4 regions of the Caballeronia sp. LZ008 genome follow, and region 4 is predicted to be linked to each of the others. Evidence: riboswitches for the same ligand, from Rfam matches in the RefSeq annotation. Region 4 holds a riboswitch; each other region holds the start of a gene.
What was found. A riboswitch is a leader RNA that binds a small molecule or an ion and turns the genes downstream of it on or off. The one in region 4 is predicted to bind cobalamin.
Positions count from the first base shown of each region.

Region 1: linked by a shared signal. The riboswitch ahead of cobG (precorrin-3B synthase) and the one ahead of QCE49_RS02900 (TonB-dependent receptor domain-containing protein) in region 4 are both predicted to bind cobalamin.
Region 2: linked by a shared signal. The riboswitch ahead of QCE49_RS30045 (CbtB-domain containing protein) and the one ahead of QCE49_RS02900 (TonB-dependent receptor domain-containing protein) in region 4 are both predicted to bind cobalamin.
Region 3: linked by a shared signal. The riboswitch ahead of cobW (cobalamin biosynthesis protein CobW) and the one ahead of QCE49_RS02900 (TonB-dependent receptor domain-containing protein) in region 4 are both predicted to bind cobalamin.

Region 1 is NZ_JARUXK010000004.1:1,070,487-1,075,834, reverse strand. Features, by position in the region: gene cobJ (precorrin-3B C(17)-methyltransferase) at 1-800, opposite strand, end outside; gene QCE49_RS29980 (precorrin-2 C(20)-methyltransferase) at 788-1,516, opposite strand; gene QCE49_RS29975 (precorrin-8X methylmutase) at 1,513-2,139, opposite strand; gene cobG (precorrin-3B synthase) at 2,132-3,400, opposite strand; cobalamin riboswitch at 3,464-3,653, opposite strand; gene cbiE (precorrin-6y C5,15-methyltransferase (decarboxylating) subunit CbiE) at 3,730-4,941, shown strand; gene QCE49_RS29960 (cobalt-precorrin-5B (C(1))-methyltransferase) at 4,948-5,348, shown strand, end outside.
Region 2 is NZ_JARUXK010000004.1:1,086,865-1,092,212, forward strand. Features, by position in the region: gene QCE49_RS30030 (cobyrinate a,c-diamide synthase) at 1-499, shown strand, start outside; gene QCE49_RS30035 (DUF1289 domain-containing protein) at 496-741, shown strand; gene QCE49_RS30040 (CbtA family protein) at 776-1,558, opposite strand; gene QCE49_RS30045 (CbtB-domain containing protein) at 1,568-1,801, opposite strand; cobalamin riboswitch at 1,833-1,983, opposite strand; gene QCE49_RS30050 (histidine phosphatase family protein) at 2,006-2,572, shown strand; gene QCE49_RS30055 (DUF1428 domain-containing protein) at 2,632-3,003, shown strand; gene QCE49_RS30060 (antibiotic biosynthesis monooxygenase) at 3,054-3,368, shown strand; gene QCE49_RS30065 (hypothetical protein) at 3,477-3,800, opposite strand; gene lhpI (bifunctional Delta(1)-pyrroline-2-carboxylate/Delta(1)-piperideine-2-carboxylate reductase) at 3,929-4,870, opposite strand; gene ppk2 (polyphosphate kinase 2) at 5,102-5,348, shown strand, end outside.
Region 3 is NZ_JARUXK010000004.1:1,080,643-1,085,990, reverse strand. Features, by position in the region: gene cobO (cob(I)yrinic acid a,c-diamide adenosyltransferase) at 1-532, opposite strand, end outside; gene QCE49_RS30020 (cobalamin biosynthesis protein) at 782-1,207, opposite strand; cobalamin riboswitch at 1,255-1,512, shown strand; gene cobW (cobalamin biosynthesis protein CobW) at 1,633-2,718, shown strand; gene cobN (cobaltochelatase subunit CobN) at 2,724-5,348, shown strand, end outside.
Region 4 is NZ_JARUXK010000001.1:613,892-619,239, reverse strand. Features, by position in the region: gene cobT (nicotinate-nucleotide--dimethylbenzimidazole phosphoribosyltransferase) at 1-240, opposite strand, end outside; gene QCE49_RS02910 (ABC transporter ATP-binding protein) at 252-1,028, opposite strand; gene QCE49_RS02905 (FecCD family ABC transporter permease) at 1,025-2,053, opposite strand; gene QCE49_RS02900 (TonB-dependent receptor domain-containing protein) at 2,050-3,930, opposite strand; cobalamin riboswitch at 4,011-4,308, opposite strand; gene QCE49_RS02895 (ATPase) at 4,577-4,945, shown strand; gene QCE49_RS02890 (cell division protein ZapA) at 4,942-5,256, shown strand.

The DNA of each region.
Region 1 (5,348 bases), on a different contig from region 4:
ACATCGAGCGCACGCGCCGCATCTTCGAGCGGACGCGAAGCCATGTAGCGAGCGGGCGCGGTCAACGCCGCGAGCGCAAGCGGTGCGAGACCACGTTCGTTCAAGGCAGCTCGCACGCGTTCGGCGACGTCATCGTCGTGTGAAATATCTTCGATCCACGCAAGCACGCAACGCGGATGAATCACGAGGCTGTTTTCATCGCGCGTGGCAAGCGGCGTGATGCGAACGGCAAGACGCGCATCGTCGTTGCGAGGCAGCGCGGCATCGTCGAGCCAGGGCGCGTGGCCTTCGATGCGCGTCGTCGCGCCCGCCAGCAGGTCGGACACGAAACGCTTGCCTTGCTCGATATCCGCAAGTGCATAACCTTCGGGCGGCGCCAGCAGACATTTCCCGAAGCGCAATTCGCCGCTCGTCGTGATCGCGGGTGCGGCTTGCAAGGCGTCGCCGATCTCGCGCGCAAGCACATTCACGCCGCTCATGCCGCCGAGCAGCGGCACGATGGCGCTGCCATCCTGCGCGATGGCGAGCACGGGCGGTTCGTTGCCTTTGTCGCCGAGACAGGATGCAAGCGCGCGAATCACGATGCCCGCGGAACACAGCGCGACGATCGCCGCGCCCGACGCATACAGACCACGCACGTGCGCGCCGAAGTCGTCATACGCGATGTCCGCGCTCACGCGGCTCGCCAGTCCATGCACGCGCGATTGCGGAAAGCGCGCCTGAATGCGACGCGCGGTATCGAGCGCGCCCGCGCCGAGCACGACGATCGCCATCGGCATGGAAGCCTTCATGCGCGCCATTTTTTCCCCGGCACGACGAGCAGCGAGAAATACGGCGATGCCATCGGATCGACTTCATCGAGCGGCACGATGCGCTGGTTGGCCATCGTCGCGCGCTCGACATACAACGCGCGATCGTCGAGGCCGAGTTCGCCCAGCACGCGCCGCACTTTCTCGAAGTTGCGGCCGAGCTTCATGATGACGGCCGCATCGGCTGCTTCGAGACGGCGCTTCAGATCGTCTTCAGGCAGCACGCCCGACAGCACCGACAGACTCTGATTGCGATACACGAGCGGCACGCCGAGCACGGCCACGCCGCCGAGCATCGAGCACACGCCCGGCACGACCTCTGCATCGAAGCGTGCTGCGAGACGATCGTGCAGATACATGTATGAGCCGTAGAAAAACGGATCGCCCTCGCAGATCACGGCGACATCGCGTCCGGATTCGAGATGACCGGATATCGTGAGCGCGGCTTCGTCGTAGAACGCGCTGATGATCGTCTCGTAGCAGAGCGGCGGTTCGAGCGCTTCGGTCGTCACCGGATAGACGAGCGGCAGGCGCATCTGCGTATCGTCGAGATGCGATTCGATGATGCCGAACGCATTACCCTTCTTGCCCTTTGCGACGAAATACGCGACCACCGGCGCGGCCTTCAAAAGCCGCAGCGCCTTCACGGTGATCAGCTCCGGATCGCCCGGACCGACGCCTAATCCAAAGAGACGTCCACGCATCATTCGGCCTCCGAAGCAAGTGCGTTCACTGCGGCCGCTGCCATCGCGCTGCCTCCGCGCCGGCCGAGCAGCGCGACGAAGGGCACGCCGCGGCTATCGGCGGCGAGCATCGCTTTCGATTCCGCCGCGCCGATGAAACCGACCGGAAAGCCGAGAATGAGCGCGGGCTTCGGCGCGCCGGCATCGATCATGTCGAGCAGATGGAAGAGCGCGGTCGGCGCGTTGCCTATCGCGACGATCGCGCCTTCGAGTTGCGCACGCCATAGTTCGAGCGCGGCGGCCGAGCGCGTGTTGCGCATCGCGCGGGCGCGCTCGGGAATCGAGGGATCGCTCAAGGTGCAGATCACGCGGTTGTCGGCGGGCAAGCGCGCGCGCGTGATGCCCTCGGCGACCATGCGCGCATCGCACAGGATCGGCGCGCCTGCTGCAAGCGCCTTTCTTCCGATGCTGCCCGCGCCGGGCGAGAAGCGCAGATCGCTCACGATATCCACCATGCCGCACGCATGGATCAGCCGCACGGCGAGCTTCTCCAGATCGGCGGGAATGGCGGCGAGGTCGGCTTCGGCGCGGATCGTCGCAAAGGACTGACGATAAATCTCCGCGCCGTCGCGGATGTAGTCAAGCATCGGCATGGCTCCGGGCGAGCCGTTCGGCCGCCTCTTCGATGGTCAGATTGCGCGCGACGGCTCGTGCGTCGCGATGTAAGTCGTATCGTCCGGGCGCGACTGCGTAGAGCGTGACCGGAACCGGATGCGCCGCCGCGCACGAACGCTCGCAGCCGCTCAGATGCACCTGCGTCCCGTCATCCGAAGGCAGGAGCGCGGCGAGCCGGTGAGCATCGGCTTTGGTGTCGGCACGGCTCTTTGCGCAGCCTTCCGAACCCGCGCACGCGATGAGGCGCGCGAGCGGTTCGTGCGCGCCCGTTGCGAGGCCGAGCGCGTGCAGCCCTTGCAGCACATCATGCGCTGAATGCGCCGCGAGGCCGGGAATCAGCACGCTTTGCCACGGCGTCATCGTCAGGCGGCTTGCGCCGTGTGCGTCGGCGAGATTGGCGAGCGCTTCGAGCGTCGTCGCATCGAGACGGCCCAGCGGCGTTTGCGCACCCGCGTACCACGTCGCGCGATGCGGCTCCTCGTGCGCGCCGAGACGCAGCGATGCATCGGCGGGTGCGCGTGTCCATGTCGCGATATCGGCGTCGAAACGCAAGGCGTCGAGAAAGCGCGCAACGCCGATACGCGCAAGCAGATCGCGCATGCGATGTTCTTCAGGCGTCGCCAGCGCGAGAAAGCTGCGCAACACGTTCAGGACGAACATCACGAGATCGTCGCGCGAGATCGCGCCGAGCGCCGGATCGCGCATCGTTCCGGCGAGGCCGAATGCGAAGCGCGCGCCATCGTCGATGGCGGAAAGCCAAAGATCGTGCGGATGATCGAGCATCGCGAGGCGCTCGCCGGCGTCGAGCTGGAGCGCGAATTTCGGCGACAGCGCATGCAACGACGCATCGGCCTGCATCGCATCGACGATCCGCGCGGCGAGCGCGCGCGTGCCGTCGTCCGCGAGCGGGCTCAGCATTACGTTGCGGATGTCGTCTGCGCCCGCCGTCGACGGGCCGAGGCCCGCGTCGAGGGCGATGTCGACGAGCGCGGCGTGGGCATCGTCGCGAATGCCGCGCAGTTGCAGATTCGCGCGATTGGTCACTTCGATCACGCCCGAGCCGCACTCGCGAGCCGCGCGCGCGACGGCCCGCGCCGCCCGCGTGCTCAACACGCCGCCCGCGAGACGCAGACGCGCAAGGCCGCCATCGCGCGCGGGCACGATGCGCATCAGGCCCGGGCATGCGGAAGCACGCGGCGTTGCGTTGAGCGATGAGCGGTCGAAAGAATTCAAAAGCGTGACCCGTTGGGCTTCGCGCGTGATGAGCGAACCGGTACACCCCGCCCGGTCGGCGTCGCGCGAATGCGTTGGGTCGGCAGGTCTCTTGGCTGGCAGGTCGACATTCGCGCCGGCCTTCCCGGTAAAAACCAGTGGCAGTGGAGCGCGGACTCGCTGCGTACAATTGCGGGGGCAGCCACAGTTTCGCTGTGTTCCCTTTTAAGCCCTCGGTCTCACGACCCCGGGCGCCGACGGACCTGTATTATGCCCGCTTTTATCGACCCTCCGAGCGCTTCCGGCATGTATCCGGGAACGCGATCGGAATCGCAGCAAGGAGACCGCGCATGTCGAACTGGCTGACCGTGGTGGGCATCGGCGAAGACGGCTGGCACGGACTTTCCCGCGCCGCGCGTCGCGCGCTTCTCGACGCCCAGTCGATTCACGGCGGCGAACGTCATCTCGCGTTGCTGCCGTATCGCATCGCCGCGCGCCGCATGCCGTGGCCGAAACCCTTTTCGCTCGATGCCGTGCTCGCCGAACGCGGCGACGGCAAAACGCGCATCTGCGTGCTCGCGAGCGGCGATCCGATGTGCTTCGGCGTCGGCGCGACGCTCGCGCGCGAAGTCGCCAACGGCGAAATGCGCGTCATTCCCGCGCCGTCGTCGCTGTCGCTCGCGGCGGCGCGCCTGTGCTGGGCGCTCCAAGACGCCGTCTGCGTATCGCTCGTCGGGCGGCCGGCGGCGTCGCTGCTCGCGAATCTGCATCGCGGCGTGCGCCTCATCGTGCTGAGCGCGGACGGCACGACGCCCGCCGCCGTCGCCACGCTTCTGACCGCGCATGGTTTCGGCGCGAGCCGCATGACCGTCTTCGAGCATCTCGGCGGCAGCGACGAACGCCGCATCGACGAGCGTGCCGACGACTGGCGCGAGCCCGTCGTTGCCGCGCTCAATCTCATCGCGATCGAGTGCCGGACGCACGCCGGCCACGCCGGGCCGCCGCTCACGCCCGGTCTCGCCGACGACGCCTACCGCCACGACGGCCAGTTGACGAAGCGCGACGTGCGCGCCGTGACGCTCGCGCGCCTCGCGCCGCAGCCCGGCGAACTGCTGTGGGACGTCGGCGCGGGCTGCGGCTCGATCGGCATCGAATGGATGCGCGCGCATGGCGCGTGTCGGGCGATCGCGATCGAAGCGAACGAGAGCCGTCAGCGTCTCATCGAATACAACCGCGATGCGCTCGGCGTGCCCGCGCTGCAACTCGTCAGAGGCGAAGCGCCCGCCGCGCTCGACGGCCTTCCCGCGCCGGACGCGGTGTTCATCGGCGGTGGATTGACGGTGCCGGGCCTGCTCGATGCGTGCTGGGCGCGTCTGCGTCAGGGGGGGCGGCTCGTCGCCAATGCGGTGACGCTGCAAAGCGAGGCGGCGCTCGTCGAATGGCGCGCGCGCCACGGCGGCGAGCTGACGCGCATCGGCGTCGCGCAGGCGGAACCGCTCGGCAGCTTCGACACGTGGCGTCAGGCGCTGCCGATCACCGTCCTGCACGCGAGCAAACCGTGATGCGTCATGCGTGAAGAGACGCCGGAGAAAGCCGCGCCGCTGCGCAGCGGCTACACGACAGGAAGCTGCGCGACCGCGACGAGTCTCGCGGCCGCGCGCCTCTTGCTGCTCGGTGAGACGAGCGAGCGCGCGGAGATCGTCCTGCCGAAGGGCCAGCGCGTGACGATGATGCTTTCGTTCTGCCGCCGTTTACCCGATGAAAGCGCCGCCGCCGAAGCCGGCGTCATCAAGGATGCGGGCGACGATCCCGACGTCACGCACGGTGCGCTCGTGTTCGCGCGCGTGCGACTGTCGGAGGAACCGGGCGTGCGTTTTCATGCGGGCGCGGGCGTCGGCACGGTGACGCGCGCGGGCCTCGCGCTCGCCGTCGGCGAACCGGCGATCAATCCGATGCCGCGCAAGATGAT
Region 2 (5,348 bases), on a different contig from region 4:
TTCTCCGCTCGCCGACGAACCCGCGCCGCACGATGCCGACGCGCTCTATCTTCCCGGCGGCTATCCCGAACTGCATGCCGCGGCGCTCGCTTCGAACGAACGCGCGCGTGCATCGGTCGTTGCGCACGTCGAGCGAGCGAAGCCCGTGGTCGCGGAATGCGGCGGCATGCTGTATCTGCTCGACACGCTGACCGACATCGAAGGCACGCGGCATGCGATGCTCGGCATCCTTCCCGGCGACGCGGCGATGCAACGCAAGCTGTCGCGCCTCGCGATGCAGCGCATCGACACGACGCATGGCGCGATGACGGGTCACACATTCCACTACTCGACGCTCGACACGCCGATGCAGCCGGCACTCAAGGCCGCTCATGCCACGACCGGCACCGAAGGCGAAGCGCTCTATCGGCATGGTTCGGTGTCGGCCACTTACATGCACGCTTACTGGCCGTCGAATCCGGCCGCGGCCGCTGCGCTCTTTCGCGGCGAATCACTATGACAACGACGCAAGACGATCTCCCTTTCACCATCGAACGCGCGAAAGCGCAGGAACCCATCGGCTCGCCATGCACCGATGTCTGCAAGCTCGATCAGGAAACGGGCCTGTGCCTCGGGTGCTTCCGAAGCCGCGAGGAAATCAAGACCTTCAGATCGATGGACGATGCCGCGAAGCTCGATCTGTTCGATGAATTGCTCAAGCGTCGTGCGGCGAAAGAGCAAACGAAAAGCCCGCGTTCCTGACGAAGCGCGGGCTTCATGAGCGACGCCGAACCGATTACGCCGCAGCCATTCTTCTCACCGCCGGCCGCTCGAGTTCACGCGCTGCGAGCGCACCGAACACGAGACCGAGCGTCGTCCATAACAGCGCCTGCATGCCGATAGCGGCCACGCGGAAATTCCACAGCAGCGAAGCGGAGAAATCCGCGGGCACTTCATCGACGGACGGCAGCGCGACCTGCGCCGCCACGATCACGACGATATACGCAGCCGCCGCGATGAGCGTCGCGTTCCACCCGCCATGCCGCGCCACCATGCGCCGCTGCAAGCGCACGGCGAAGACGGCAGCCGCGATGGAAATCGCCACCATGCCGAAGAAAAGCGCCGTGCGCGGCCCGATGGTCTCGGCATTGCCGACAGCGGGCGGATTGGGCGGGTACTTGAGGAACGGCACGATGGCGACGCTCACGAAGCCGAACAGCGCGAGCAATGCCGACGTGCCGCGCGCGCGCAACGCGCCGAGCCGTCCATAAGCAAACGCGAACACGAGCGAGAAGAGACCGCCGAGCGCGGTGCCGAACACGGCGACGCCGGTCAGAAGGCCGAGGCCCGCTTGCGTATCGCGAGACACGAGCGCTTCGTCGCCGTGATCGTGCGAATGCGCTTGCGTGGCAGCCGCATCGGCATGACCGTGCTCATGTTCGTGTTCATGCTCGTGCTGTTCCTCGAACGCGATGGCGCGTGCCACCGACGGTTCACCGAACGCACGCGCGAAGCCGAAGCCGATCAGGCCCGCGACCAGTCCCGCGATCATGCCGCGTATCAGCAAAGTGCGAATCATGATGCTTCCTCAGTGGCACGGAAAGCCGAGCAAATGCCGGCCGTCATGCACGAATTCGTGGACGTACGTGCCCGAGAAAATCGACGTCGCGCCCTGTTCGGCGCCGACGAAATAGATTGCGATCAGCAGAATGAGGCCGATGAAGACGGCCCACGGCAACACTTCACGCACCGGAATGGGCACGGGTGCATCGAGTGACGGGGAAACCGGAGCGGAAAAGACCGGCGCGTTGGAAGCATTCATGGTGGTTCTCCAGGGAAAAGCGCGTCCCGATTGACGAAGAGCATGCAGCGGGGTCTGACTCGCGGCGCCGCGCTTTCGCGTTGACGTACCGCACACAGTGGCGCGACCGTGCCGGGTTTGCACCGGCTTCCTCGCACTGCAAGCTTGCCATTCTATGATGATCCGCTGCAAAGTAAAACGATTCCGATTCGACCGCCACCTGCCTTGGAACTCATTCTTCTCTGTCACGCCGCCACGCGCGCGATGAAAACCGGGCACTTTCCCACCGGCGACGAACCTCCCGAGCGCGATGCGCGCGCGCAGCTCGCGTCATTGCACGCCTTGCCCGACACGCGCGTGATTGCGAGTCCCGCGCGCGTCGCGCGTGAAACGGCGGCGTGGATCGCGGATGCATTCGAGATCGTTCCCGCGTTCGACGACATCGACTATGGCCGCTGGCGCGGGCATTCGATACGCGAAACGGGCGAGCGCGAACCGGAACATGTCGCTGCATGGCTCGCGGGTCCCGATGCGCGTTCGCACGGCGGCGAAAGCGTCGCCATGCTCGCTGCGCGCGTCGCCGAGGGCTTCGCTTCGATCGACCGGCTCGACGCGGGGCGCTGCATCGTCGTCACGCATGCGATCGTCGTGAAAGCGGCGCTCGCGCATGCGCTTCGCCTGCCGCTCGCATCGATCTATGGGATGAACTTCGCGCCGCTCTCGTCCACGGTGCTGGAACGCGCCTCGCCCGCCGATACGTGGACCGCCCTGAACTTCGCTCCATACGAATAGCTCAAAGCAGACAGCGCATCGCGTGCGCGGTGCGCGTTCGACTCAACCAGGAGACTCAGATGGCGCACTACGTGGATGGATTCGTCGTACCTGTACCGATCGACAAGGTCGACGCTTATCGCCGCATGGCCGAAGCCGCCGGCAAGATCTGGCTGGAATACGGCGCACTGGAGTTCGTGGAAACCATCGCCGACGACGTGAAGCCCGGCAAGCTCACATCGTTTCCACAGAGCGTGCAGATGAAGGAAGGCGAGACCGTCGCGTTCTCGTATATCGTCTACGAATCGCGCGAGCAGCGCGATAGCGTCAACGCCAAAGTGATGGAAGACCCGCGCCTCAAAACGATGATGGAATCCGGCGAGACGCCGTTCGATCCTCAACGCATGTTCTTCGGCGGCTTCACGACCATCGTCGAACTCGGGCGCGACTGATCGTTCTTATCCGCTCAATCGAGTCACTACTTCGAAGGAACCGCATCGACATGTATATCGCCATGAACCGCTTCAAGATCGTGCCCGGCGCCGAAGCCGACTTCGAACGTCTGTGGACGAGCCGCGATACGCATCTGAAGGATGTGCCCGGGTTCGTCGAGTTTCATCTGCTCAAAGGGCCGGTGAAAGACGATCACGTTCTGTATTCGAGCCATACGATATGGGCGAATCAGGCAGCCTTCGAAGACTGGACGCGTTCGGACGCGTTTCGCGCCGCGCATCGCAATGCCGGCGGCGAGACGCGCCAGCTTTATCTCGGTCATCCGGAATTCGAGGGCTTCGAAGTCATTCAGACCGTCAAATAGAGCGGTCAAGGCGCAACCGAACGTTCGCGCACTTTTCAGCGAGCACGCGCGTTTTACACACGTGTGAAAAAACGCGCTTCGCCGAAGCTGTCTTTTCAGACGTGTTTTCTAGGCCTTTGCGCCGCGCGCCATGCGCTGCAGCGTCGATGAATCGATCGCCGCCGCGCAGATTCGCACCGCTTCCTTCAGCGTGCGCGGACGCCCCGCACCGAATTGCGATTCCAGCATCGCGACGGCGCGCAGACGCTCGTCATTGCCGAGTTTCTCGCCCGTCGCAAGCTCAAGAACCGAGATGAAATAAGCCGCAGGCGGCGCCGCGCTCGCATGCGGAGTCGTCTGGCGTTCCCCGTCCGCCGCGCCACCCGCGCCCTCACGTCCGTCGTCGCGCGCCGGAATCCACGGGTGCCACTTGCTGTCGTATCGACTTTTCATGGGTTAGTTCGCTGGCTCGATTGCTGTGGCGCACCTTGGCGCCGTTTGTCATGTGACGCTTATGGCGTCTCTGTCATTAAAGAGACCTACAGCAAGTACCGTTCCAAGCTGGCGTTCCCTTGCACGGCCTAGCGCGCCGCGATGCTTTCCTCCGACAAAACCGCACGCGCGACGCGACATGCCGCAAGATCCCAAGCCGCGCAGCCGACCGATTTGAACATCACCGGTTGCAATGCATCAACGGCTTTGGACGGCGCCGCGAGCGCGAGCGCCAATGCGTGCACATCGTTCCATTCGACGCCCGCGAGAATGAAATCGCCTGCTTCGTGACGCGCGCCCGCAGGGTCGTCGACGTAAAGCGCGCTTGCATGCACGGTCGCGGCGGCGATCTCGGCGGCATCGGCGGTGAATGCGCCCACGCCGATCACGAGGCGGCCCGCGCGCGCGGGCAGCGTATAGACCGGCGTCTTGCTCGTGGTCGCGGCGATGACGACATCGATCGAATCGGGAATCGTGGTCTCGTCGAGCGCGGCAAGCTGCTTCGAAAGCGATGCATGCGCCGCACAGAACTCGCGCGCGCGCCCGGGACGCGAGCCTTGCACGACGATGCGCGCATCGGGATAAATAGCGGCGAGCGCCTCGACGTGATACGCAGCCTGCTTGCCCGTACCGATGACGAGCACCTCGCGCGGCGCGGCATCGTGAAGCGCGCGGATCGCGAGCATCGATACCGCCGCCGTGCGCCGGCCCGTCACCGTCGGGCCATCGAGCATGAATTGCGGCACGCCCGTCATGGCATCGTAGGCGGTCACCTGACCGTGGATCGTCGGCAGGCCGAGCGCGCCGTTGCCCGCGCAAACGTTCACGAGCTTGTGCATCGCGAGATCGGCGGCGCTCGCGGGCATCGACAACATCACGCCGCCTTCGATCGGCACCACCATGCGCTCTGGACTCACGATGCGTCCCGCCGCGTAATCGAGCATCGTCGCGGCGAGGGTGTCGACGAGCCGATCATACGGCACGAGGCGCGCGGTTTGAGCTTCGTCGAAACTATGGATCGTTGCGGTCATCGCGTTCGCTCGCTTGATATGGGGAAGATGAAATCGAACTTCAAAATGCCATCGAAGTGCCGGAACATTCTAACGGCGCGCGACGCCGCGTCATAAAGCAGCGAATCGCTCGCTAGAATGAACGAATCAGCCGCTGTCATGTGACTGCCATCGAATGTCGTCACAATCGGCCGTCCCGCGCCGCGACCGTCATCGCGACGGCGGCAGCCCAAGAACGCCACGGAGCCCCTCATGAACACGACGGAAAAGCAGCGCCGTTTCCACGCCGACATCATCGACAGCTACGACGAAGAGTTCGAGATGGAGATCGACGATCGCTTCCTGGACGGCGAATCGACTTTCTCCGATGAAGAGCGTCAGTTACGCAAGACCTATTTTCGCGAGCTGTTTCGCTTGCAAGGCGAACTCGTGAAGCTGCAGGACTGGGTCGTGCACGAGGGGCATCGGCTCGTGGTGCTGTTCGAGGGACGCGATGCGG
Region 3 (5,348 bases), on a different contig from region 4:
TGACGAGATCGGCAAGTTCGATCAACTCATCGGGCGCGTGTCGACCGGTCACGACGACATGCAGCATCGCGGGCCGCGCCTTCAGCACGTCGAGCACTTCATCGAGCGGCAGATACTCGTACTTGAGCACGGTGTTGAGTTCGTCGAGCACGACCATCTGATATTCGCCGCTCTCGATCATGCGGCGCGCTTCGTTCCAGCCCTTGCGCGCGGTGGCCATGTCGGCTTCGCGATTCTGCGTGTTCCAGGTGTAGCCATCTCCCATGGTGACGAAATCGCAATGCGCGATTGCGCCGAGGAAATCGCGTTCCGATGTATGCAGCGCGCCCTTGATGAACTGCACGACGCCGAGCTTCATGCCGTGTCCGAGCACGCGCACCGCCATGCCGAACGCGGCCGTTGTCTTGCCCTTGCCGTTGCCGGTATTCACGATCAAAAGGCCTTTCTCGTGATCGGCGGCGGCCTGCTTTTTCTCGTGGCCTTCCTTGCGGCGCTGGGTCATGCGCAGATGCGATTCGGTATCGGTTTTCACGGGAGCTCCAGAGAAACACGGCCGTATCGTACAACAGGCGGCGGCTTAATTCTGCGCTAACAGACGGCAGGCATCATGCAATCAACGTAATCACCGACTCTAGGAGCAAGCAAATGGACGCGCTCTATCTCTATCTGGAACTCGTCGCGCTTGGCGTTCTCGTCTGGCTTTGCCGCGACAAGTTCAAACCGGTCGTGGCGAAGCCGCTCGCCGAAACGCCGCGTCCGCGCACGACCGCAAGACCGGTATTCATGTTCCGTTCGCGCGGGGCGCATGCATCGCTGCGATCGCGACGGTTACGCCACAATCGATCGTCTTTGGCACGATGAGCGTTCGCGCGTTGCCCGCGAGCAGCGCGCAAGGCTCGCATACGCCATCGACGTTCATATGCGCCATTGCATGATGCGATATCGCCGTGCGCGGCGCTTGCGCGATTTCATCGGCGCCGTAGAAGCGCAATGTCAGACGATGACGCTCGCAGAACGCGAGCAGTCCCGCCTCGTGCCGTTTCGCGTCGATGCTCGCGATGATGGCGATGTCGCCGAACGCAAGCGTGCCCAAAGCGCCGCGCACGGCGTGCTCGATTGCGTCGGCGCTCGCGCCCCGCCTGCAGCCGATCCCCACGGCAAGACGCGTGACAGGGGGCTGATTCATGTGAGCGATGACGGATTCCATGTGCGCCGACCTTACCACCTTTCTTGACGCTCGCGCCCGCCGGGCCTAGACTTTCACGCAGTTTTGGTGCTCGCGCGCGGATTCTCTCGTGCGCAGTTAAACGGGAAGCAGGGCGCGTTCCTTTCGATTCGTCGAACGCACGTCAACCTGCGCTGCCCCCGCAACGGTAAGCGATTCACCGCGCACGGCATTTTCATCGCGTGTACGGGAAGCCGGCTTCGAAGCCACTGCGCGTGAGAAACGCGCGGGAAGGCGAAGCGGCGTCGTCGTCAGCCCGGATACCGGCCAGACTTTGAGCGGGGCTTGCTGTCGCGGGGATGCGGCGCGGCCCATGATCCATAAAAGCGTGCGTTTCCCTTTCATCCAGCCGCGTTGCCAGGCATCGCGCGACATGAAGCGCATGCAACCGAAGCCACGGAGCGACGATGCAAACCCGCAAGATTCCCGTCACGGTCGTGACCGGCTTTCTCGGCAGCGGCAAGACCACACTGATGCGGCATATCCTCTCCAATGCGCAAGGCCAGCGCATCGCGGTGATCGTCAACGAGTTCGGCGAGCTCGGCATCGACGGGGAGATTTTGAAAGGTTGCGGCATCGGTTGCGACGATGAAGCCGGCTCCAAAGACCGCAATCTGTACGAGCTCGCGAACGGTTGTCTCTGCTGCACCGTGCAGGAAGAGTTCTATCCGGTCATGGAACAACTCGTCGAGCGGCGCGAGAGCATCGATCACGTGCTGATCGAAACGTCCGGTCTCGCTTTGCCGAAGCCGCTCGTGCAGGCGTTCAACTGGCCGTCGATCAAGAACGCATTCACCGTCGATGCCGTCGTGACCGTGGTCGACGGACCCGCTGCCGCGAGCGGTCAGTTCGCGGCGAATCCCGTCGCCGTCGATGCGCAACGCAAGGCCGATCCCAATCTCGATCACGAATCGCCGCTGCATGAACTGTTCGAGGACCAGCTTTCGTCTGCCGATCTCGTCATCGTCAACAAGACCGATCTCATGGATGATGAAGCGCTGCGAAAGGTCGAAGCGCTCGTGCGGCCCGAGATTCCGCCCGAAGTGAAGATCGTGCCCGCGCAGATGGGCAGGCTCGATGTGCATACATTGCTCGGTCTCGAATCGGCATCGGAAGAGACGATTCATTTGCGGCACGATCATCACGGTTCGCCCGATGAAGCAGGCCACGCCGATCATCATCATGACGAGTTCGATTCGGTCGTCGTGCATGGCAACGTCGAATCGCGCGAGCAGGCGCTGGCCGCGCTGCATGCGCTCGTCGAGCAGCACACGATCTATCGCGTGAAGGGTTTCGCTGCGTTGCCGGGCGCGGCGATGCGGCTCGTCGTGCAAGGCGTCGGACGACGCTTCGACAGTTATTTCGACCGCCGCTGGGAAGCGGGCGAAGCGAAGACCCAAAGCCGCTTCGTGCTGATCGGCGAAGACCTCGAACGCGCGACGCTGCAACGCGCGTTCGACGCCGCGCTCGCGAGCGCGCCCGTGCAGGCGTAACCGCGATGCATCTGCTCCGCACGACGCCGGGAGGCTTCGTCGACGACGCGCAGGGCGTCATGCGTATCGATCAGACGAGCGCGCCGATCGTCGTGCTCAGCTCCGCCGATACGACGCTCGCGTTGCTCGCGAGCGCGTTTCCGCGTCTCGAGCCCGGCTTTCCCGACGTGCGGCTCGCGAATCAATCGTTTCTGCGTCAGCCCGCATCGGTCGATTTCTATGTCGACGATGTATTGCGTCACGCGAAGGTCGTGATCGTCGATCATCTCGGCGGCGAATCGTACTGGCCGTACGGCATCGAGCGGCTCGTCGCGCTCGCGAAAGAGCGCAAGCAGATGCTCGCGATGTTTTCGGGCGATCTCACCGAGGACCCGAATCTTATCGGCAAGAGCACGGCCGATGCAGCGTTTTGCCGCGAGCTGTCGCGCTATCTGCGCGAAGGCGGCGCGCGCAATGCCGAGGAGTTTCTACGCGCGATCGCGCATCGCGCGTTCGGCTTCGGGCGCGAGCCGCAGCCGCCGAGTCCGCTGCCCGCCGTCGCGATCTATCATCCCGAGCGCGATATCGCGGGCATCGACGACTGGCAGGCGCGCTGGACCGAAGGCGCGAGCGTCGCCGCGATTCTGTTTTACCGCGCGCATTTGCAATCGGGCAATACGGCCGTGTTCGATGCGCTCATCGAAGCGCTCGAAAAAGAAGGCATGAATCCGTTGCCGATCGCGATTTCGTCGCTCAAGGAAAGCGTGAGCCGCGAAGTGGTCGAGCGTTTGTGCGCGCAGCATCGCGCATCGCTCGTATTGAACACGACGGCTTTTGCGGCGAGCGTGATCGGCGAGGACGAAGTTTTCGAAGTGGCGGGTGAGGCGCCCGTGCTGCAAGTCATCCTGAGCGGCGGCAATCGCGATGACTGGCAGAAGGACAATCACGGCCTGAATTCGCGCGACGTCGCCATGCATGTCGCGCTTCCCGAAGTCGATGGCCGCATCATCACGCGCGCCGTGAGTTTCAAGGGGCTCGCATATCACTGCAAGCATACGCAGGTGGATGTCGTGCGCTATCAGGCCGACGCGGAGCGCGTGCGCTTCGTCGCCGAACTGAGCCGGCGGTGGACCAAGCTGCGTCATACGCCGAACGCGCAGAAGCGCATCGCGCTCGTGCTGGCGAACTACCCGGCGAGCGAAGGGCGCATCGGCAATGGCGTGGGACTCGATACGCCTGCATCCGCGATCAACATTCTGTCGATGCTCGCGCGAGAAGGCTATCGCGTCGGCACGATGCCGGCGAACGGCGATGCGCTCATCGCCGCGTTGACGGAAGGCGTGACCAACGATCCCGTCGTCCGCGATATGCGCCCTGCGTTGCAGAGTCTTTCGCTCGATGACTATCTCGACGCGTATCGCACGCTGCCCGCCGATGCGCGCGCCGCGCTCGAAAAAACCTGGGGCGCACCCGAAGACGACCCGACGATCAGACGCGGCCGTTTCATGATCGCGGGCTATCGCTGCGGGGAAGTGTTCATCGGCATTCAGCCCTCGCGTTCGCGGCAGCGCAACGATTACGCGAGCTATCACGATGCCGAACTCGTGCCGCCGCATTCCTATCTCGCGTTCTACTTCTGGCTGCGTCTGCGCTTTCAGGCGGATGCGCTCGTGCATGTCGGCAAGCACGGCAATCTCGAATGGCTGCCGGGAAAGAGCGTCGCGTTGTCGTCATCGTGCTGGCCGGATGCGATTCTCGGACCGATGCCGCATCTCTATCCGTTCATCGTCAACGATCCGGGCGAAGGCAGTCAGGCGAAGCGCCGCGCGCAGGCCGTGATCATCGATCATCTGATGCCGCCGCTCACGCGCGCCGAGAACTATGGGCCATTGCAGGATCTCGAGCGTCAGGTCGACGAATACTACGAAGCGTTGATGGTCGATGTGCGCCGCGCGAAGCTGCTGCGCAAGACGATTCTCGCGAACATCGTCGAGAACCGGCTGCACGAGGAACTCGGGCTGGATGCGCCACGCGATACCGTGGGTGAAGACGCGTTGCTCACGCGCGCCGATGCCTATCTCTGCGAACTGAAGGAAGCGCAGATTCGCGACGGCCTGCATGTATTCGGTGTCTCGCCGCAAGGCGTGCAACGACGCGACACGCTGCTCGCGCTCGGCCGCTTTCCGATCGGCGACGGCCAGGGCGCGAACGCGAGCCTGATCGTCGCGATCGCACGGGATCTGCAATTGCCCGATATCTTCGATCCGCTCGATGCGGATTGGGCCGCGCCGTGGACCGGCCCGCGTCCGCAAGCACTTGCCGATGTGAGCGAAGCGCCGTGGCGTCATCAAGGCGATACGCGCGAGCGCCTCGAATCGTTAGCGATGCAACTATTGTCCGATGCTGACGCAGCCGCGCCCGGACCGCGTGCATCGCTCGTGCTCGAACGTCTGCGTGGCGATGTGCTCGCGCGGCTCGATGCGTGCGGCCCGCAAGAGCTGACGCAACTGAAGCGAGGTCTCGAAGGCCGTTTCGTGCCGCCGGGTCCGAGCGGCTCGCCTTCGCGCGGCAGACCGGACGTGCTGCCCACCGGCCGCAACTTCTATTCCGTCGATACGCGCGCATTGCCGACGCAAGCCGCATGGTCGCTC
Region 4 (5,348 bases):
CTGCGGATACGAGCTCACGCCCTCTTTCGCGATGCCGTGATCGCCCGCGAAGACGATCATCGCGGGACGCTCGATGCGCGGCTTCGCCGTGCGTTGAATCAGGCCCATTTGCAGCGCGATGTCTTCGAGCCGCCCGAGACTGCCGGGCGGCTTCGTCTTCGTGTCGATGATGCGGCGCAGTTCGCCTTCGATGGCGCGGTCGAGCGCGCGGGGCATCGGGATGCCGTTATTCGTGGACATCGGAATTCCTTTCATGAGCGAGGGATGGAAGGCACGAGCGCTTCGTGCTCGCCATCGCGAATCAACGCGAGCGGATAGCCGAATGCGGCGCTCGCGCGTTCGGCCGTGAGCACGTCGGCGACGAGTCCCGCATGAGCGCCGCCGTTGCCGTCGAGCAGAAGCGCGTGCGTCGCGAAACGGCGCGCGAGATTCAGATCGTGGCACGAGAAGATTACGGTGCGCTTGTGCGCGCGCGCCGCGTCGCGCAACGCGTGCAGGCAATCGATCTGATGATGCAGGTCGAGATGCGAAAGCGGTTCGTCGAGCAACAGCAGCGGCGCGTTCTGGCACAGCACGGCGGCGAGCGCGACACGCTGGCGTTCGCCGCCGGAAAGCGTCAGCACGTCGCGCGACGCGAACGATGCGAGACCCAACGTTTCGAGCGCGGCGTGCGCGGCGGCGCGATCCTCGTCGCTCTCCCAGCCCCAGCCGGTGAGATGCGGAAAGCGGTTGAGCAGCACGGTATCGAGCACGCTCGCGCTGAAGGCGTCGTGCGCGGCTTGCGGCATCAAAGCGCGCGCGCGCGCGAGTTCCGTCGCGCGCCATGACGCGAGCGCGCGGCCGTCGAGCGACACGCTGCCCGATGCGGCTTTCGCAATCCCGGCGAGCACGTTGATGAGCGTCGTCTTGCCCGCGCCGTTCGGCCCGGCGATGCACCACATTTCGCCCGCTTCGATCGACTGCGTGAGCCCGTCGATGAGCGTGCGCTTACCCGCGCGAAGCACGATGGCGTCGAGCCGCAAAATCATCGCGGCCTCCGCAGCAGCATCCACAGGAACATCGGGACGCCGATCAATGCCGTGACGACGCCGACCGGCAATTGCGCGGGCGCGATCACCGTGCGCGCGACGAGATCGGCGGCCATCACCGCGAGTCCGCCCGCGAGCGCGGCGGCGGGCACGAGCATGCGCTGATCGTTGCCGAACGCGAGGCGCAGCAGATGCGGCACGACGAGCCCGACGAAGCCGATGGTGCCCGCCGTCGTCACGGCGGCCGCCGCCGCGATCGATGCGACGAGATACACGCGCAGACGCAAGCGCTCGACCGGCACGCCGAGCGCGCGCGCGGTCGTATCGCCGCGCAAGAGCACGTTCAGTTGCGGTGCGACGGGAACGATGACCGCGAGCACGACGGCGAGCGCGATCAGCGCGGGCCATGGCGCCGCCGCGCCGTTGAGATCGCCCGTCAGCCAGAAGATCATGCCGCGCAAACGGTTCTCGGGCGCGACGCTCAGGATCAGCGTGATGAGCGCGCCCCATCCCGATGCGATCACGACACCCGTCAGCAAGAGCCTCGGCGATGCGTCCTGTCCGCTTTGCCACAAGTCCTTGCGCGCGAGTCCGAGGACCAGAACGATCGATGCGAACGCGCCCGCGCAAGCCGCGATATCGACGCCCCACCACGGCAGCGACCCGAGCATCGCGGCAAGCGCGAAGGTCGCCGCGCCGCCGGATACGCCGAGCACGTACGGTTCCGCCAGCGGATTGCGCAACAGCACTTGCAGCAGCGCGCCGGCGAACGCGAGCAATGCGCCCGACGCGAAGCCCGCGAGCGCGCGCGGCAGACGCAAGGTCAGCACGATGTCATCGGCGATATCGGGCGTCGCCGAGTGCGCGTGAAAGAGCGCGCCGATCGCACGCGATACGGGCAACGCGACGCTGCCAATCGCGAGCGACGCGACCAGCACGACGAGCGTCGCTGCGCCGAGCGCGATCCAGATCGCGGTGGCGCGGCTCGCGTTCATCGCGCGCGGACGTTCAGCCACCCGGCTCACGACGGATGCCAGCCCAACGTGATGTACGCGCCGCGTCGTGGCGTGTTGTACGAGTACGCAAGTTCATAGTCCTTGTCGAACAGGTTGTCGATGCGCGCCGTGACGTACCACGACTTCGAGATGTCGTAGCGCGCCGACAGATTCACGATGCCGTAGCCCGCGAGCGTCGAATCGTAATCGCTGCGTTGACCGCTCACGATCCATTCGCCACCGACGCGCCACGGCCCGATCGTGCGATGCGCCGTCAGCGTCGCGAAATGCCGCGCGCGCCGCGTCAAATCCTCGTGATTCGTTTCGTCGACGGGATTCTGGAACGTGACGCCCGCGCGCACATCCGTTGCGCCGACGTGCCCCGCCCACGATCCCTCGATGCCCTGCACCTTCGCGCGCCCGACGTTCTGCGCGACATAGTAGAAGCCGCCGTCGGACACGTAATCGATCAAATTCGAATAGCGCGTCTGAAAAAGCGTCACGCGCACCACGCCGAGCGCATTCGATGCGTACTGCAACGCCGCCTCGACCGAATGACTCCGCTCCGGCTGAATCGACGGATTGCCGCTCAGCGGATAGTAGAGATCGTCGAAGCTCGGCGCGCGAAACGAGGCCGAATAGCTCGCGCTCGCCTTCCAGTGCGCGTCGAAGTCATACGCGTAGCCCAGATAGTAGCTGTTCGCGCCGCCGAAATCGGAATACTGATCGCGGCGCAGATTCGCCTGCAACTCGTTCGCGCCGATGTGCCCCACGTAACCCGCGAACATCGAATTCACATGACGGTCGGGCGCGCTGAACTGATCGGAATCGAGCGTCTGATCGAGATGCTCGTAGCCGAAGAGCAGCTTGTGCGCGTCGCTGATCCGCACGTCGTTCTGCCACGTATATTGCCGGTTCTCCGAATCGAAACGGCTCGTATAGACGCCGTTCTGCTCGATGTTCGCGCGGTCCTGCCCCTGCGCGATCGTGAAGTGCGCCGTCCAGTTATCCGTGACGCGGCCGTTCGCGAACACCGACGCCGAGCGCACGCGATCGTGCGTTTCGTTGATATCGGTCGGCTGGCCATAGGCATCGTCGAAACTGTTGATGCCGTTCGATTGCAGGAAGCGCACGCCCACGTCCCACTTGTCGCTGAACTTGTGACGCAGCGTCGCCGCGACGCTCTCGTTCAGATAGCCGTTCGCGTTCGGATTGGCGCCGGGCGCGATTCCCGGATCGATCGACGAGAAGCCGTCGGTTTTCTCGCGCGAGACGTTCACGCTGAAGGTCGTGCGGCCGTCCTTGTCGAGCGCGCCGCTCACGCCCGCCGATTGCCGCTGCGTGTGATAGCTGCCGTACTCGGCCTCGAAGTCGAAGCGCGGCGGATGCGCCTCGCCTTCCTTCGTGAAGATCTGCACGACGCCGCCAATCGCATTCGATCCATAGAGCGCCGACACGTTGCCGTTCACGACCTCGACGCGCCCGATCTGGTCGAGCATCAATTGCGATAGCTGTGCCGCGCCGAGCGACGCCGATTCGACGCGCACGCCGTCGATCAGCACGAGCGATTGCGACGACGCCGCACCGCGTATGAAAAGCCCCGAGTTCGAGCCCGGTCCGCCGTTGCGCGTGATCTGCACGCCGGGCGCGAGCGCGACGAGTCCGAGCGCGTCGCTTGCGTTTGCATCGGCGATGTCCTGCTCGTCAAAAAGCGATGTCTGCGGAATCGATTCGGCAAGCGGCTGCGGCGCGCGCGTCGATGTGACGACGACGGGCGCAAGCGTTTGCGTGCCGTCTTCCGTCTGGGCCGCCTGTGCAGCGCCGGCGAACGGCAAGGCGCCGATGGCCGCAACGAGCGCGCCATGACGGGAGAGACCGCTTCTGAGCGCGGCCAGTGGCAATACCATGTGTGAAGTGTTCCGTTTCGCGTGAGCGCAACCCCGCTCCCCGCGAGGACGATGCGCGACGAACGCACCGCGCCATGCGCGCCGATGCGTCGGACTCCGGCCGGTATCCGGGCTGGCGATCAATCGTCTCGCCTTCCCGCGCATGGCGCGCAGTGGCATCGACACGTTTCTTGCAGTCGCGCGCGTGCGACGAATTTCGACACGCTCGCGCGGCAAAAACGCGCATGAGACGACTTGCAACTTGCGTTGCGGTCGCTTACCGTTGCGGGGGCAGCACAGGTTGGCTCGTCGTCGATTGCGGCGACTTCGCTCCCTGTTTCCCGTTTGACTGCATCCACGAGATCGGCGGATGCGAGCACCAAAAGTGCGGCAAGTGTAGGAGCGCGGTTCGGGGCCGTCAAGAAAACCGCGCGGGCAGACTGGCGCGGCGCATGACGAATCGAACGAGAAGCGAAAGAGAAGCGGCCGGCCTGTCATCACGAGCGTTGCGGGGCGCTCGCGTTTTCTGCACACGAATGCATCGCGACATGCGCTTGATTCGAAGGATTAAGCGCTAGATCGCGTGTTGTTACGTCTCGAAACGAGACATTTATCGGAAGCTCCGTTGAACCGCGCTAAAATGCGAGGTCTTTAGAGGACGCAGCACATGCTCAACGAACTCGAATCACTGTCAGGAAACATCGGCCGGCTGATCCAGATCAGCGAGCGCCACAAGCAGGCGCATCAAGCGCTGCAGGAACAACTCGAACAGCTGCGCGCCGACTATGCGAACGTGCAGGCCGAGCTCGCGCAAGTGCGCGAAGAGCGCGATACGCTGCAGTCCGAACGCGATTCGCTGTCCGCGAAAATCGACGACGCGCAAATCCGCCTGAACGCGATTCTCGAAAAGCTGCCGCGCGGCAAGTCCGCGCAACATGCCGAGTCCGACAATCAACTCGATCTCCTCGAAGCCGATTCCCGGGAAGCACATGAAACGGAATTGCACGGCGAGCATCATCAGGGAGAGAAGGCATGACGACCACGCAGATCGAAGTATCCATTCTCGGGCAGCCGTATCGTCTCGCGTGCTCGCCGGAAACCGAAGGCGCATTGCGTGAAGCCGTCGCGCGCGTCGACGCCGAAATGAACAAAGTGCGCAATGCAAGCAGCGTGCGCGGCACGGATCGCATCGCGGTGATGGCGGCGCTTTCGCTGGCGTCGGAATTGCTTAAGCTGCAGGACAGCGTGCGTCACGGCGAGGCCTTCCCCGCCGAAGAAATCCGCCGCACGATGCATTCGATGAACGAGCAATTGGGCGCGGTCATTGCGCAACACGAAGCGCAATAAGGCAGATGCGCGTCGAGTCAATCAGCGCGCAATGTCAATCGAAAAAAGAAACTGCCGAAGTAGCGTGAAGAGGCTGCAGAAGGCAAACGATT